Regions from separate parts of the Exiguobacterium alkaliphilum genome, predicted to be linked through region 2. Evidence: a T-box and tRNA genes for the amino acid it is inferred to sense, from the RefSeq annotation. Region 2 holds a T-box; the other holds one or more tRNA genes.

Region 1 (6,691 bases), 340 kb from region 2:
GTGGTACACCGGCCCATTCGCAGACGGCGCGCATGAGCACGCGTTGCGCCGTCCCATAAAGGACAGTCTCCCCATCGGCTTGATCGAGTTCCTTTTCCCATTCACGCCCGACGAGTCGCGTCAGGCGATCAATGTTTTCTGGAAACATGAGCGACATGAACATCCGTTTCCGATACGTATGGGCAGAACCGTCTAATGTCTGTACGCCGCTCTCACCGAACAGCGTCTTCAAGAGCCGTTTCGGGGCCGCATCTTGCCGGACGAAACGGTCGGCATCGTAAAATAGAGCCGCTCCTTCCTCTCCGCCGAGACAAATCGCACGTTCCCCTAACAGCCTCGTCTCAAAGATATTCGATTGAAAGCTCGTCCGTCGATTCGGGACAAACTGATATCCCTCCCTTAAAAAATCGAGGCTGTGATCGAGACCTTGTTCTTTCGGTATCGGTTTTGTCATTTCCTTCACCCTTTCTTCGCTAGACTATAGAGGATGTTCCCTCCTCTGTCACGAACAAACCTAATACAGAAAGGAGTGGGGATATGCTTTCGTTTTTCTTGACGTTTCGCCGCATGTTCCGAGGAATTTGGCGCGGGCTGAAAGAGCCTGAATTCCAGGTGTTGTTCAGTCTCGCCTTCCTCACCATTTTGTCCGGCACGTTATTTTACGCCCGCTACGAAGAGTTACGATGGCTTGATTCGCTCTACTTCAGCATCATCACGCTGACGACGATTGGCTATGGTGATTTCGTCCCGTCGACAGACCTCGGGAAAGCGTTCACGATTGGTTACGTCATTACGGGTACCGGCATCATGGTCGGGTTCGTCACCCAAGTGTTCAACCATTTACAACAAGCCCGACTCGAAGAAGTGAAAAAGAAAAGAACGCCACCTCCGGAATAAGCGAGGTGGCGTTTTGGCGTCATGACGCCTTTCGATTACGGTTCTCGAGCGCGAGTTGCTGGTTGAAACGCTTCGTCTCAGCGATGACGACCCCTGACAAGAACAAGAGGCCAATCAAGTTCGGAATGGCCATCAAGCCGTTGAACACGTCCGAGAGCGCCCATACCAAGTTTAAGTTCGTCGTCATCGCGCCAAGTCCTGCGACGAGGACAAAGGCGATGCGATACGGAATAATCGACTTTTGTCCAAACAAGTAGTGAATCGAGCGTTCCCCATAATACGACCACCCGAGTACGGTCGAATACGCGAACATAACGAGCCCAATCGTGACGACGTAACGGCCGAACGGCCCGAGGAACTGTTCAAACGTGGCCGCCGTCAAATCGACGCCTTCAAGCCCTGAACCGATCTGTCCGCCCATGACGAGGGTGATCCCCGTGATTGAACAGACGATGAGCGTGTCGAGGAAGACTTGCGTCATCGAGACGAGCGCTTGTCTGCCCGGCATATCTGTTTTCGCAGCGGCTGCCGCGATCGGAGCCGAACCGAGACCGGCTTCGTTCGAGAACACGCCGCGGGCGACACCGTAACGGATTGCCGCACCGATGGCCCCACCACCGATTGCTTCGGCACTGAACGTGCTGCTGAAGATGAGCGCAATCGCATCCGGGATGAGCGTGTAGTTCATGACCATGATGATGAGCCCACTACCGAGATAGAAGATGATCATGATCGGAACGAAATAACTGACGACGCGTCCAATCGATTTGACGCCGCCAAGGATGACGGCACCCATGAACACCATCACCAAAATACCGGACACGTAGAGCGGAACGTCAAACGTCGACTTGAGCGCGAGCGCAACCGAGTTCGTCTGGACCCCGTTCCCAATCCCAAACGCGGCAAGCGAGGCGAACGCCGCGAACAACACGGCGAGCCAGCGCTGCTTTAAACCGCGCTCCAAATAATACATCGGCCCACCAGCCATCTGTCCCCGCTCATCCGTCACTCGATATTTGACGGCGAGTACGGCTTCGGCATACTTTGTTGCCATCCCAAAGAACCCGGACAGCCACATCCAGACAATCGCGCCCGGTCCCCCGAGCACGACAGCCGTGGCGACACCGACGATATTCCCCGTACCGACGGTCGCCGCGAGGGCAGTCATGAGTGCTTGGAAGTGACTAATGTCCCCTCGTGACGTCTTGTCTTGGTTTTTCGAGAAGGCGAGCTTTAATGCGTAAGGCAGTTTTGTGATTTGAAGGCCACCTAACCGTACTGTCAAATAAACGCCTGTCCCCACAAGCAAAATCAACAGCGGTGGTCCCCACACCAAGTCTGAAATCGTACCGATCAGTTCACTGAACGATTGACTCATGCTGAAATCCCCTTTCCCCTTATGTAATTGTACTTTTCTATTTTTTCAGAATACTTGGAACATTGTCAAAAATATTGTACTAAAACAAAAGTCCGTTCGTGAATCTGTACCTAAAACAGCGAGACGTCGATTAGACATCTCGCTGTGACGGTGGCTTCTCTCGTTGTAATGGCGCGCTCCAGTCAAACTCGTCCGGCACATAGTCGAGTCCGCCTGAATGGAACGGTTGGCAACGCAACAAACGTCGCGCGGTCAAATAGCCGCCCTTGACCGCCCCGTGCTTTTCAATCGCTTCAATCCCATAATGAGAGCATGTCGGATAAAATCGGCACGTCGGTGGTTTCAATGGAGAGATGACACGTTGATACCCTTTTATGCCACGCACAAGAATTCGTTTCATAAAAATCGCCTCGTTCGAATAGATTACTGCCATCATATCTCGTCGAATGAATTCTGTCACTTTCACTGTCCGATGTTGGATGTGAAGAAGCGGTTACATTATTTCCTTTCTTTTACAATTCGAGCATAGAAGGGGATATTCGGCTTAACATTTGTTATGATAAGCACCATGCACAAGACCGAATCTAACAGAAGAGGTGACGAAATATGAAATTATTAATGGTAGGAGCCGGTTCGATGAGCGAGGCGCTCGTCCGCGGTTGGATTGACGCCGGTCTTTCGCCGGAGACGATCACGATGACGAATCGAAGTGACCGGGCTCGATTGGACCAACTGCACAACGAACTCGGCGTCCGAATCGTGGACGAAGAAGACGTGAACGCATACGATATCGTCGTACTCGCGATGCAACCAGATGGCGTGCTTCCATATGTACGTTCGAAGACGTGGACGAAGCCGCTCCTCATCTCTGTCGCGGCTCATATCGAGCCGGCAGAACTCGAGGCCGCTTCAGGACTTCCAGCTGTCTGTGCGATGCCGAACACCCCAGTCGCCTTCCGTGACGGGATGACGGGCCTTTGGTTCGGACCAGAGACAGACGAGTCTGTTCGCGCGACAGCTACCGCACTATTTGAACGCGTCGGCCGAACCGCCGTGACGGACGCGAAAACGATGTCCGCCTTCATGGCTGCCGCCGGCTGCAGCCCAGCGTTCTTCTATGAAATCGTCGGATCGATGACACCGGTCTTGACCGATGCCGGATTTGACGAGGCGACAGCCCGACAAATCGTCGCCCAAGCGATGAAAGGATCGGCCGAACTCCTGTTGCACGAGACGCGTCCGACTGACGCCTTAATCTCGGACGTGGCCGCGCCAGGAGGCCCGACCGACCGCGGTGTCGGCGTCTTGCGCGATCGTGACTTATCCGACGTCATGTACGCTGCGCTCCGCGAAAGCGCGAAAGAAGACGTCGAACAACACCAATCATGACAAAAGGTCCGAAACGGTTGTATCACCGTTTCGGACCTTTTCTTATGAGAGCATATGTAAGATGGAAACGATGAGTGCCACGACCAATATACCCGGTAGGAGGTTGGCGACCCGGATGCGCGTGATACCCGCCAAGTTCAAGCCGATGGCCACAATCATGACTCCTCCAGTGGCCGTCATCTCAAGAATAAAGCTATCCATGAGCGATTCGGGCACAACTTTCATAATTTGAATCGCCAACAAGGCGATCGCACCTTGATACAGCAAGACCGGGACGGCCGAAAACATGACCCCGATCCCGAGCGAGGAAGCGAGGACGAGCGCGGTAAACCCGTCAATCAACCCTTTCGTATACAACACGTCGTGGTCGCCACGTAAGCCGCTGTCGAGCGCCCCGATGACAGCCATCGCCCCAATGACAAAAATGAGCGTCGCCGTGATAAAACCTTCGGCAATGCTCGACTTACTCTTTCCACCGATGCGCCGTTCCAATTGGTAGCCGACCTCATTCAATTTCTCGTCGAGTTTCCACCATTCCCCTAGCGCCGCCCCGGCGACAAGACTACCGATCACAATCAAGAAATTCTCGCTTTTTAGACCCATCTGCACACCGAGCACGACGACCGCAAGCCCGATTGCCGCCGTGACCGTCTCTTTCATCCGCTCGGGGATTCGATGGAACAAAAGGCCGAGCAACGTCCCGACGACGATGAGCGCCGCGTTGACGATGGTCCCTAACAACACCATCTCGTATCCCCCGTTTCTATATGTATTGAAAGCAATATACCAATCCGTTCCATTGGATGTCAATTGAAAAAAGAACAAAAAAAGAGCCACTTCTCGCAAGAAGTGGCTTCGCGGAAACCCATGTTCCGGTGGGTTTCGCATCGGGTTTGGCACCCAAGTGATTCTGACTGGGCTCGAACCAGCGACCTCTACCCTGTCAAGGTAGCGCTCTCCCAGCTGAGCTACAGAATCAGGTCGTGTCCTCTCTTAAGGACACTATTAATATATCAAGAAACTAATGCCTTGGCAACCGTTTTTTAAAAGTTTTTTTTATTTTTTTAACGCGACATTTCCTGACGTTGAATGTGACGGCAAAGCCGTTCTAAATCACCAGCATATACCGATACGAGCATTCCCTCGTATTCCGTATCTCGATCCCAATGAAGTCCGTTCGCTTTCGCTACACGTTGTGATGGCACATTGTCCGGATGGATGAGCGAGATAATGTCTTTCTCCCCTTCCTCGAACGCATATTGCATGAGCCGAGCCGCCGCCTCGCGACCGTAACCCATATGCCAATGCTTCGGTGCGAGCCAATAGCCGACCTCAAGTTCGATTTTGCCGTCAAGCTCGTGTAACAACGTCCCGGCATGGCCAATCGGTTCGTCGCTCTCGAACGTCATCAATTTGAGTAACCCGGTCTGTCGTCCTGTCTTGTAGCGCGAAAGCTGTCGCTCGAACCATTCAATCGTCTGCTCATCCGTGAACGGTTTTCCGTCCGGGCTGATGAACCGCATCACCCGCGGGTCTTGTAGCAGCGATTTGACGAAATAAAAATCGGCAATCGTATATGGTTCAAGCCGTAAGCGCTCAGAGTGTAACTCGACATGCTTCATCGTTCCCGCCCCTTTCATTCACAGTCTTTACTCATTAATTCCCGTTATGAGGCAGGTTGAATCCTAGTTAAGCGATGACTTTCAATCCGACGACACTCCCGATGATGAGCGTCAAAAAGAAGATACGCCAGCGGTCGGTCGATTCATTCAAGTAAAGCATGCCGAGAATGACGCCTCCGGCCGCCCCAATCCCGACCCAAATCGAGTAGGCAAGTCCAAGCGGCAACGTCTCGAGCGAGCGGGATAACAAATAAAAACTGAGCGCGAACGTCACGATCGACAAGATTGACCATTTCAAAATTTGATAGCCTTTTGACTTCCCCATGAAAAAGACGGCAATCATCTCGGCCAGTCCCGCCCCAATTAAAAATGCCCAACTCATGCTGTCTCTCCTCCTGTCACTTGTTTCAACCCGATCACACCGATTAACAGTGTGCCGATAAAGACGAGCTTCATGCCGGTGAGCACCTCGTCAAACAAAATATTCCCGACGATGACCGTCCCGACAGCGCCGATCCCGGTAAAGACGGCATAGCCCGTCCCGGCCGGCAAGACGCGGAACGACAACGCCAATAAACCGAAGCTGACGATTAGCAAGACGATTGTAACCAAGGTCGGGCCGAGCACAGTGAACCCGTTCGATAGTTTCATCGTAGTCGCCCACACGATTTCGAGCAGACCGGCGAGGACGAGCCACATCCATGCAAGTTGATCACGTTTCATGTCCATCCAATTCCTTTCTTAAAGATTTTGAAGGCAGCGCGTTGACGCTCGGAACGGTTCGTCTCGAACGTAAAGAGCGAGATGAGCGCGCCATCCAAAAAGCAATAGTAAGCGTCATACACATCGTCAAGCGACTGCTCGGGCAACGCACCCTGCTCCATCGCCAGACGGAACTGTTCTTTCTCAAACGCCTGCAGTTCAGTCTCCACGTCTCCGAGCGTTGACTCGATAAACGGTCTCAGTTCTGGTGGTGGGACGAGTAGCATCCGCTTCGTCAACATCCATGTCTCTTCTTCCCCAAAGAAACGGATCAGCGCTTGCACAATCGTCTCGATCCGTTCGAGCGGCGGGGCGTCGTAAGATTCGTCCCGTGCTGCTTTCCAAACGTCATCGTACCGTGCTGCCATCGCTTCGACGACTTGCTTGAACAATTGCTCTTTTCCGTCAATATGGGCATAGAGTGACGCTTTTTTAATTCCCACGTCCTCGGCGAGTGCGGCGAGCGAGAGCCCCTCGTATCCCTCTAACGCAAAACGGCGCGTCGCCGCTTGCTCAATTCGTTGTTTCGTATTCATGTCTATTCGGCCTCCTAACTGCTCCCTCCACTCTACCTAACGAACGGTAGGTAGTCAAGTGCGAGGATTGAACTTCCGTCTAAACAACGTCACAATCAATTTAGATA
Region 2 (6,691 bases):
ACAAGAACTTGGCGGCCCGCCTCGTCGAAGCCGAGAAGATCGAAGTGAAGATTGACGCGGCGATTCACGAGTTCCAGGCATGGCTCGTCACGCTCGGCGTCGTGCCGATCATGAACGAGTTGCGCGGCCGCGCGCTCACGATTCAAGAGGAGACGATGGAGAGCCTCGAGCGTAAGCTCGACCATTTGTCGGACCGTGACAAAAAGGTCATTGGCAAGCATATGAAGTCAATCATTAACCAGATGCTTCGCGAACCGATTGACTATATTAAAGACGCAGCCGCTCAGCCGGATGCGAACACACGCATCAACCAGTTCGTCGAGACGTTCGGTCTCGATGTCGACATCCCTGACGCCGAACCGGAAACGGAAGAAGCCGAAGCGATGTCAGCTAAAGCACCACTACGCGCTTTGATGCGCTAATACAAAATCAAACAGGCGGCGAATCTCGTCGCCTTTTTCTATGAAGGAGACCAATCATGCGTAAAATCATTGTCGGCTCACGCCGTTCCCAACTCGCGATGACACAGACGAAATGGGTCATCGAGCAATTGAAGAAAGCTGGCGCACAAAACGAGTTCGAGATTAAAGAAATCGTGACGAAAGGTGACCAAATCGTCGACGTCCAGTTATCCAAAGTCGGCGGTAAAGGGTTGTTCGTCAAAGAGATTCAACAACAGATGCTCGACGGTGACATCGATTTTGCGGTCCACAGCATGAAAGACGTCCCGGCCGAACTTCCGGAAGCGCTCTACATCAGCTGTATGCCAAAGCGCGTCGACGCGCGTGACGTCCTCATCTGTGAGAACGGCCATACGCTCGAGACGCTCCCGGAAGGTGCGATTATCGGGACGAGCTCGCTCCGTCGCGGCGCGCAAATGCTCGCGGCGCGCCCGGACTTCGAGATTCAATGGATTCGCGGCAACATCGACACACGACTGAAAAAACTCGAGGCGGAAAATTTCAACGCCATCTTGCTCGCCAAAGCCGGGCTTGAGCGCATGGGGTGGACGGACCGTGTCGACTTCGAAGCGCTCGACCCGGACATGATGGTCCCGGCCGTCGGCCAAGGTGTGCTCGCCATCGAGAGCCGGAAAGACGACGCTGAAGTGACGGCGATCTTACAACTGTTACACGATGACGTGACGGCGAAAGCGGCGAAGGCCGAGCGGACGTTCTTAAAGGCGATCGAAGGGAGCTGCCACGTGCCGGTCGGTGGTTACGCGACGGTCGACGGGGACGATGTGACGCTTACCGGGCTCATCGCCTCGGTCGACGGCAAAGAAGTGCTCCGCGTGACGAAGACGTCGAAGGATGAAATCGCACTCGGTCAAGACGTGGCGAACGAACTCCTCGGACGTGGCGGACGTGAGATTCTCGCCTCGGTCGATGTGTGACGTCTGGTACACAGGGACAAAACGATTGACCGCTTCGCAACGGGCCACGCTCGAGGCGAGCGGTCTTTCCGTTCATCACGTCCCGCTCATCGAGACGAGATTGACCGATGCGCCACTACCGACCCGTTCATTCGATTGGCTCGTCGTCACGAGCCAGACAGCCGTACCGGCGCTGACGGACGTCCCGCGCGACGTCCGCGTCGCCGCCGTCGGCGAGAAGACGAAACAAGCGCTCGAACGAGTTGGCTTCACCGTCTCGCTCATGCCGGAGACGTATACGGGCGAGGCGCTGTTCCACGAGTTGGCCCACGTCGTCAAACCGGACGAGACCGTCGTGTTCGCCCGGGGCGATTTGGCGAACACGGATCATATGAAACAACTTCACCATGTCGTCGACTGGGTCGTCTATGAGACGGTCGGTCGTGACTTGACCGAGGCGGAAGTCGAGGCGCTCGAACGCGTCAACGCACTTCTCGTCCTCAGCCCGTCCGCCGTTCGGGCGATCACACCGTACCTCGACCGTTTCGACGGGACGTGGTACGCCATCGGTGAAGTGACCGAGCGCGCCGTCCGGGAAGTGTCGACGTTACCGGTCCGCGTGCCTGAGTGTTATACTATGGATGCATTAATACAGTGTGTAGGGGAGGATTTTTCATGAACCAGTTCGACCGTCACCGTCGCCTTCGTTCATCGAAGTCGATGCGTGCACTCGTACGTGAAAACCATGTTCGGAAAGAAGATTTGATTTACCCGCTCTTCATCATCGAAGGGACAAATATTAAGCGTGAGGTCAGTTCGATGCCCGGCGTCTTCAACTTCTCGCTCGACCGGCTCGAGGACGAAATCAAGGAGATCGTCGACCTCGGTATTCAGTCGGTGCTCTTGTTCGGCGTACCGGAGCATAAAGACCCGGAAGGTTCGGAAGCGTATCACGACCACGGCATCGTCCAAGAAGCGATCCGTCAAGTGAAAGCGTGGGCGCCAGAACTCACGGTCATCGCCGACACGTGTCTCTGTGAATATACGTCAACGGGCCACTGCGGCATCGTGAAGAACGGGGACGTCGATAACGACGCGTCACTGCCGCTTCACGTGCAGACGGCGATCACGCAAGCGCAAGCGGGTGCAGACATCATCGCGCCGAGCTCGATGATGGACGGCTTCGTCGCGTCGATTCGGGAAGGGCTCGACCAAAACGGGTTCAGTCATATCCCGATCATGAGTTACGGCGTCAAGTACGCATCGGCGTATTATGGACCGTTCCGTGACGCGGCGCAGTCGGCACCAGGTGAAGGTGACCGGAAAGGCTATCAGATGGACCCGGCGAACCGTCGCGAGGCGTTCCGTGAATCACAATCGGACGTCGAGCAAGGCGCCGACTTCATGATCGTCAAACCGGCGCTCGCGTTCATGGACATCATCCGTGACATGCGCGACTCGCTCGATATGCCGATCGTGGCATACAACGTGAGCGGAGAGTACGCCATGGTCAAAGCGGCGGCCTTGAACGACTGGGTCGATGAGCAACGCATCGTCATGGAGACGATGGTCAGCTTTAAACGGGCCGGCGCGGACCTCATCGTCACGTATTTCGCAAAAGACGTCTGTCGCTATTTGGAAGGAGACTACGCATGACCTACAAACAAACACGCTCAGAAGCGGCGTTCGAACAAGCACGTCCGCTCATGCCGGGCGGGGTAAACAGCCCGGTCCGTGCCTATAAATCAGTCGGGATGACACCAATCTTCGCTGAACGCGGTGAAGGCTCACGTGTGTACGACATCGACGGCAACGAATATATCGATTACGTCCTCTCTTGGGGGCCGCTCATCTTAGGTCACCGCGACCCGGTCGTGACGAAAGCGATTCAAGAGCAGGCAGAGAAGGGCTGGACGTTCGGGACACCGACTGAGCTCGAGACGAAGATGGCGGAACTCGTCATCGACCGCGTCCCGTCAATCGAGATGGTGCGTATGGTCAACTCGGGTACGGAAGCGACGATGGCGGCGCTCCGCCTCGCACGCGGTTACACGGGCAAGACGAAAATCTTAAAGTTCGAAGGTTGCTACCACGGCCACGGCGACTCGCTCCTCATTAAAGCCGGATCCGGTGTCGCGACGCTCGGTCTCCCGGACTCACCGGGCGTGCCGAAAGAACTCGCGAGCCATACGCTCACGGTGCCGTATAACGACTTAGAAGCGGTCCGCGTCGCGTTTGAGAAGTACGGCGATGACCTCGCAGGTGTCATCGTCGAGCCGGCTGCCGGCAACATGGGCTTCGTCCCGCCTCAGCCAGGATTCCTCGAAGGACTTCGTGAGATCACGGAACAAAACGGCGCGCTCCTCATCTTTGACGAGGTCATGACCGGCTTCCGTGTCGGCTACAACTGTGCCCAAGGCTACTTCGGTGTGACGCCGGACTTGACGTGTCTCGGGAAAGTCATCGGCGGCGGCCTTCCGGTCGGTGCATACGGCGGGAAACGCGAGATCATGGAACAAATCGCGCCGCAAGGACCGATTTACCAGGCGGGCACGCTCTCAGGAAACCCGCTCGCGATGATCGCCGGCTACACGACGCTGTCGCAACTGAAGCCTGAGCACTACGCCGAGTTCGAACGCAAAGCGGATCGTCTCGCCGAAGGGTTCACGAAAGCGGGCGAGAAGTACAACATCCCGCACGACACGAACCGTGCCGGGTCGATGTTCGGCTTCTTCTTCACGAACGAGAAAGTGACGAACTTCGAGAAGGCGAAATCGGCCAATCTCGAGATGTTCCGCTCGTATTATCAGAAGATGGCGGCGCGCGGCGTGTTCTTGCCACCGTCACAGTTCGAAGGATTGTTCCTCTCGACCGTGCATACGGACGAGGACATCGAGCAGACGCTCGCAGCGGTCGAAGCGACGTTCAAAGAGCTACAAGAAGAGTTTTCACTCTAATCTTGACGGAACCCGCTTCTGTCGCTACAATTGTTTAACAGATACGAACAAAAGCTATGATGAGGAATAGTACGCAACAACCATCCTTTCCCAGAGACGCGGCCGCTTGGTGCAAGGCCGCGAAGGATGGTGCGGAAGTCGCCTCGGAGCTGACCTTTTGAACGCGAGTAGAGAGGTCCGGTCCATCGACCGTTATTCGATTTTGAGGGCGCCAACGTGTTTGGCGAACTAAGGTGGTACCGCGGAAGATTCGGCTTCTTTCGTCCTTAGCGTATAGGACGAGAGAAGCCGTTTTTGTGTTTACATTTTATAGAGGGGGCATTATATATGGCCAACGAGACAAACGAAATCACCATGCCGACGAAGTACGACCCGAGTGCGACGGAAGCGAAATGGTACGACTACTGGTTAGAGAACGACGTATTCAAAGCAGACGAGGACGACTCGAAACAGCCGTACACGATCGTCATCCCGCCACCGAACGTGACGGGGAAACTTCACCTCGGACACGCGTGGGACACGACGCTCCAAGACTTATTGACGCGCTTGAAGCGCATGCAAGGCTATGACGTCCTCTGGCTCCCAGGGATGGACCATGCTGGAATCGCGACACAAGCGAAAGTCGAACAAAAGCTCCGTGAGGACGGCATCATGCGTTACGACCTCGGACGCGAGAAGTTCCTCGAGAAGACGTGGGAGTGGAAAGACGAGTACGCGGACACGATCCGTGCCCAGTGGTCAAAACTTGGCCTCGGCCTCGACTACTCGCGTGAGCGCTTCACGCTCGACGAAGGGCTCTCAAAAGCGGTTCAGGAAGTATTCGTCCGCTTGTATGAGAAAGGCTTGATTTACCGTGGCGAGTATATCGTCAACTGGGACCCGGCTCAGAAGACGGCCGTCTCGGATATCGAAGTCATTTATCAAGAAGTGGAAGGCGCGTTCTATCACATGAAGTACCCGCTCGCGGACGGTTCGGGCCACATCGAGATTGCGACGACGCGTCCGGAGACGATGCTCGGCGATACGGCCGTTGCCGTCAACCCGAAAGATGAGCGTTACGCGCACCTCGTCGGCAAGACGATCATGCTCCCGGTCATGAACCGTGAGATTCCAATCGTCGCGGACGACTACGTCGACATGGAGTTCGGTACAGGCTGCGTGAAGATCACACCGGCACACGACCCGAACGACTTCGAGATTGGGAACCGTCACGAACTCCCGCGCGTCCTCGTCATGGACGAAGGCGGCAAGATGAACGAGAACGCAGGCAAGTACGAAGGGCTCGACCGCTTCGAATGCCGCAAGCAACTCGTGAAAGATTTAGAAGCGGACGGCACGCTCGTCAAGATCGAGCCGCACACGCACTCGGTCGGTCACTCGGAACGTTCGGGCGCGGTCATCGAGCCGTATCTTTCGAAACAGTGGTTCGTCGACATGGAGCCGCTCGCGAAAGCGGCGCTCGAAGCGCAAGGACATGACGATACGAAAGTCAATTTCGTCCCAGAGCGGTTCGAGGGCACGTACCTCCGCTGGATGGAGAACATCCGCGATTGGTGTATCAGCCGTCAGCTCTGGTGGGGCCACCGCATCCCGGCCTGGTACCATAACGAGACGGGCGAGGTATATGTAGGGAAAGACGCACCAGCGGACAGCGAGAACTGGACGCAAGACGAAGACGTGCTCGACACGTGGTTCTCGTCAGCGCTTTGGCCGTTCTCGACGATGGGATGGCCGGACACGGATGCGAAAGACTTCAACCGTTACTTCCCGACGAGCGCGCTCGTCACGGGTTACGACATCATCTTCTTCTGGGTATCGCGCATGATTTTCCAATCGCTCGAGTTCACAGGGAAGCAACCGTTCAACGACGTCCTCATCCACGGTCTCATCCGCGACTCGGAAGGCCGCAAGATGTCGAAGTCGCTCGGGAACGGCGTCGACCCGATGGAAGTCATCGACCATTACGGCGCGGACTCGCTCCGCTGGTTCCTCCTCACCGGGTCAACGCCAGGTAACGACCTCCGTTTTTATTGGGAGAAAATCGAATCGACATGGAACTTCGCGAACAAGATTTGGAATGCGAGCCGTTTCGCTCTCATGAACATGGACGGCATGAAGTTCGAGGACATCGACCTCTCAGGCGAGAAGACGCTTGCCGACAAGTGGATTCTCACACGCTTGAACGACACGGTCGACCAAGTGACGCGTCTCGTCGACAAGTACGAGTTCGGCGAAGCCGGTCGCTACCTGTACAACTTCATCTGGGAAGAGTTCTGTAACTGGTACATCGAGATGGCGAAACTCACGCTCTACGGTGAGGACGAGGCGGCGAAAGCGACGACACGCTCGGTGCTCGCGC

What was found. A T-box is a leader RNA that pairs with one kind of tRNA and senses whether it is charged. The one in region 2 lies ahead of KB235_RS12220 (valine--tRNA ligase), so its partner is inferred to be a tRNA-Val.
Region 1: it has a tRNA-Val gene. The T-box ahead of KB235_RS12220 (valine--tRNA ligase) is inferred to sense a tRNA for this amino acid. The anticodon was not compared.

What each region holds. Positions count from the first base shown of each region.
Region 1 is NZ_CP073101.1:2,704,280-2,710,970, forward strand. It holds gene KB235_RS13990 (cytochrome P450) at 1-454, opposite strand, end outside; gene KB235_RS13995 (potassium channel family protein) at 538-897, shown strand; gene KB235_RS14000 (alanine/glycine:cation symporter family protein) at 917-2,275, opposite strand; gene yidD (membrane protein insertion efficiency factor YidD) at 2,406-2,675, opposite strand; gene KB235_RS14010 (pyrroline-5-carboxylate reductase family protein) at 2,882-3,664, shown strand; gene KB235_RS14015 (DUF554 domain-containing protein) at 3,707-4,411, opposite strand; tRNA gene KB235_RS14020 (tRNA-Val) at 4,570-4,642, opposite strand; gene KB235_RS14025 (GNAT family N-acetyltransferase) at 4,729-5,286, opposite strand; gene KB235_RS14030 (DMT family transporter) at 5,354-5,668, opposite strand; gene KB235_RS14035 (DMT family transporter) at 5,665-6,015, opposite strand; gene KB235_RS14040 (TetR/AcrR family transcriptional regulator) at 6,006-6,584, opposite strand.
Region 2 is NZ_CP073101.1:2,365,245-2,371,935, reverse strand. It holds gene hemA (glutamyl-tRNA reductase) at 1-422, shown strand, start outside; gene hemC (hydroxymethylbilane synthase) at 479-1,396, shown strand; gene KB235_RS12235 (uroporphyrinogen-III synthase) at 1,368-2,054, shown strand; gene hemB (porphobilinogen synthase) at 2,051-3,031, shown strand; gene hemL (glutamate-1-semialdehyde 2,1-aminomutase) at 3,028-4,332, shown strand; T-box leader at 4,380-4,603, shown strand; gene KB235_RS12220 (valine--tRNA ligase) at 4,660-6,691, shown strand, end outside.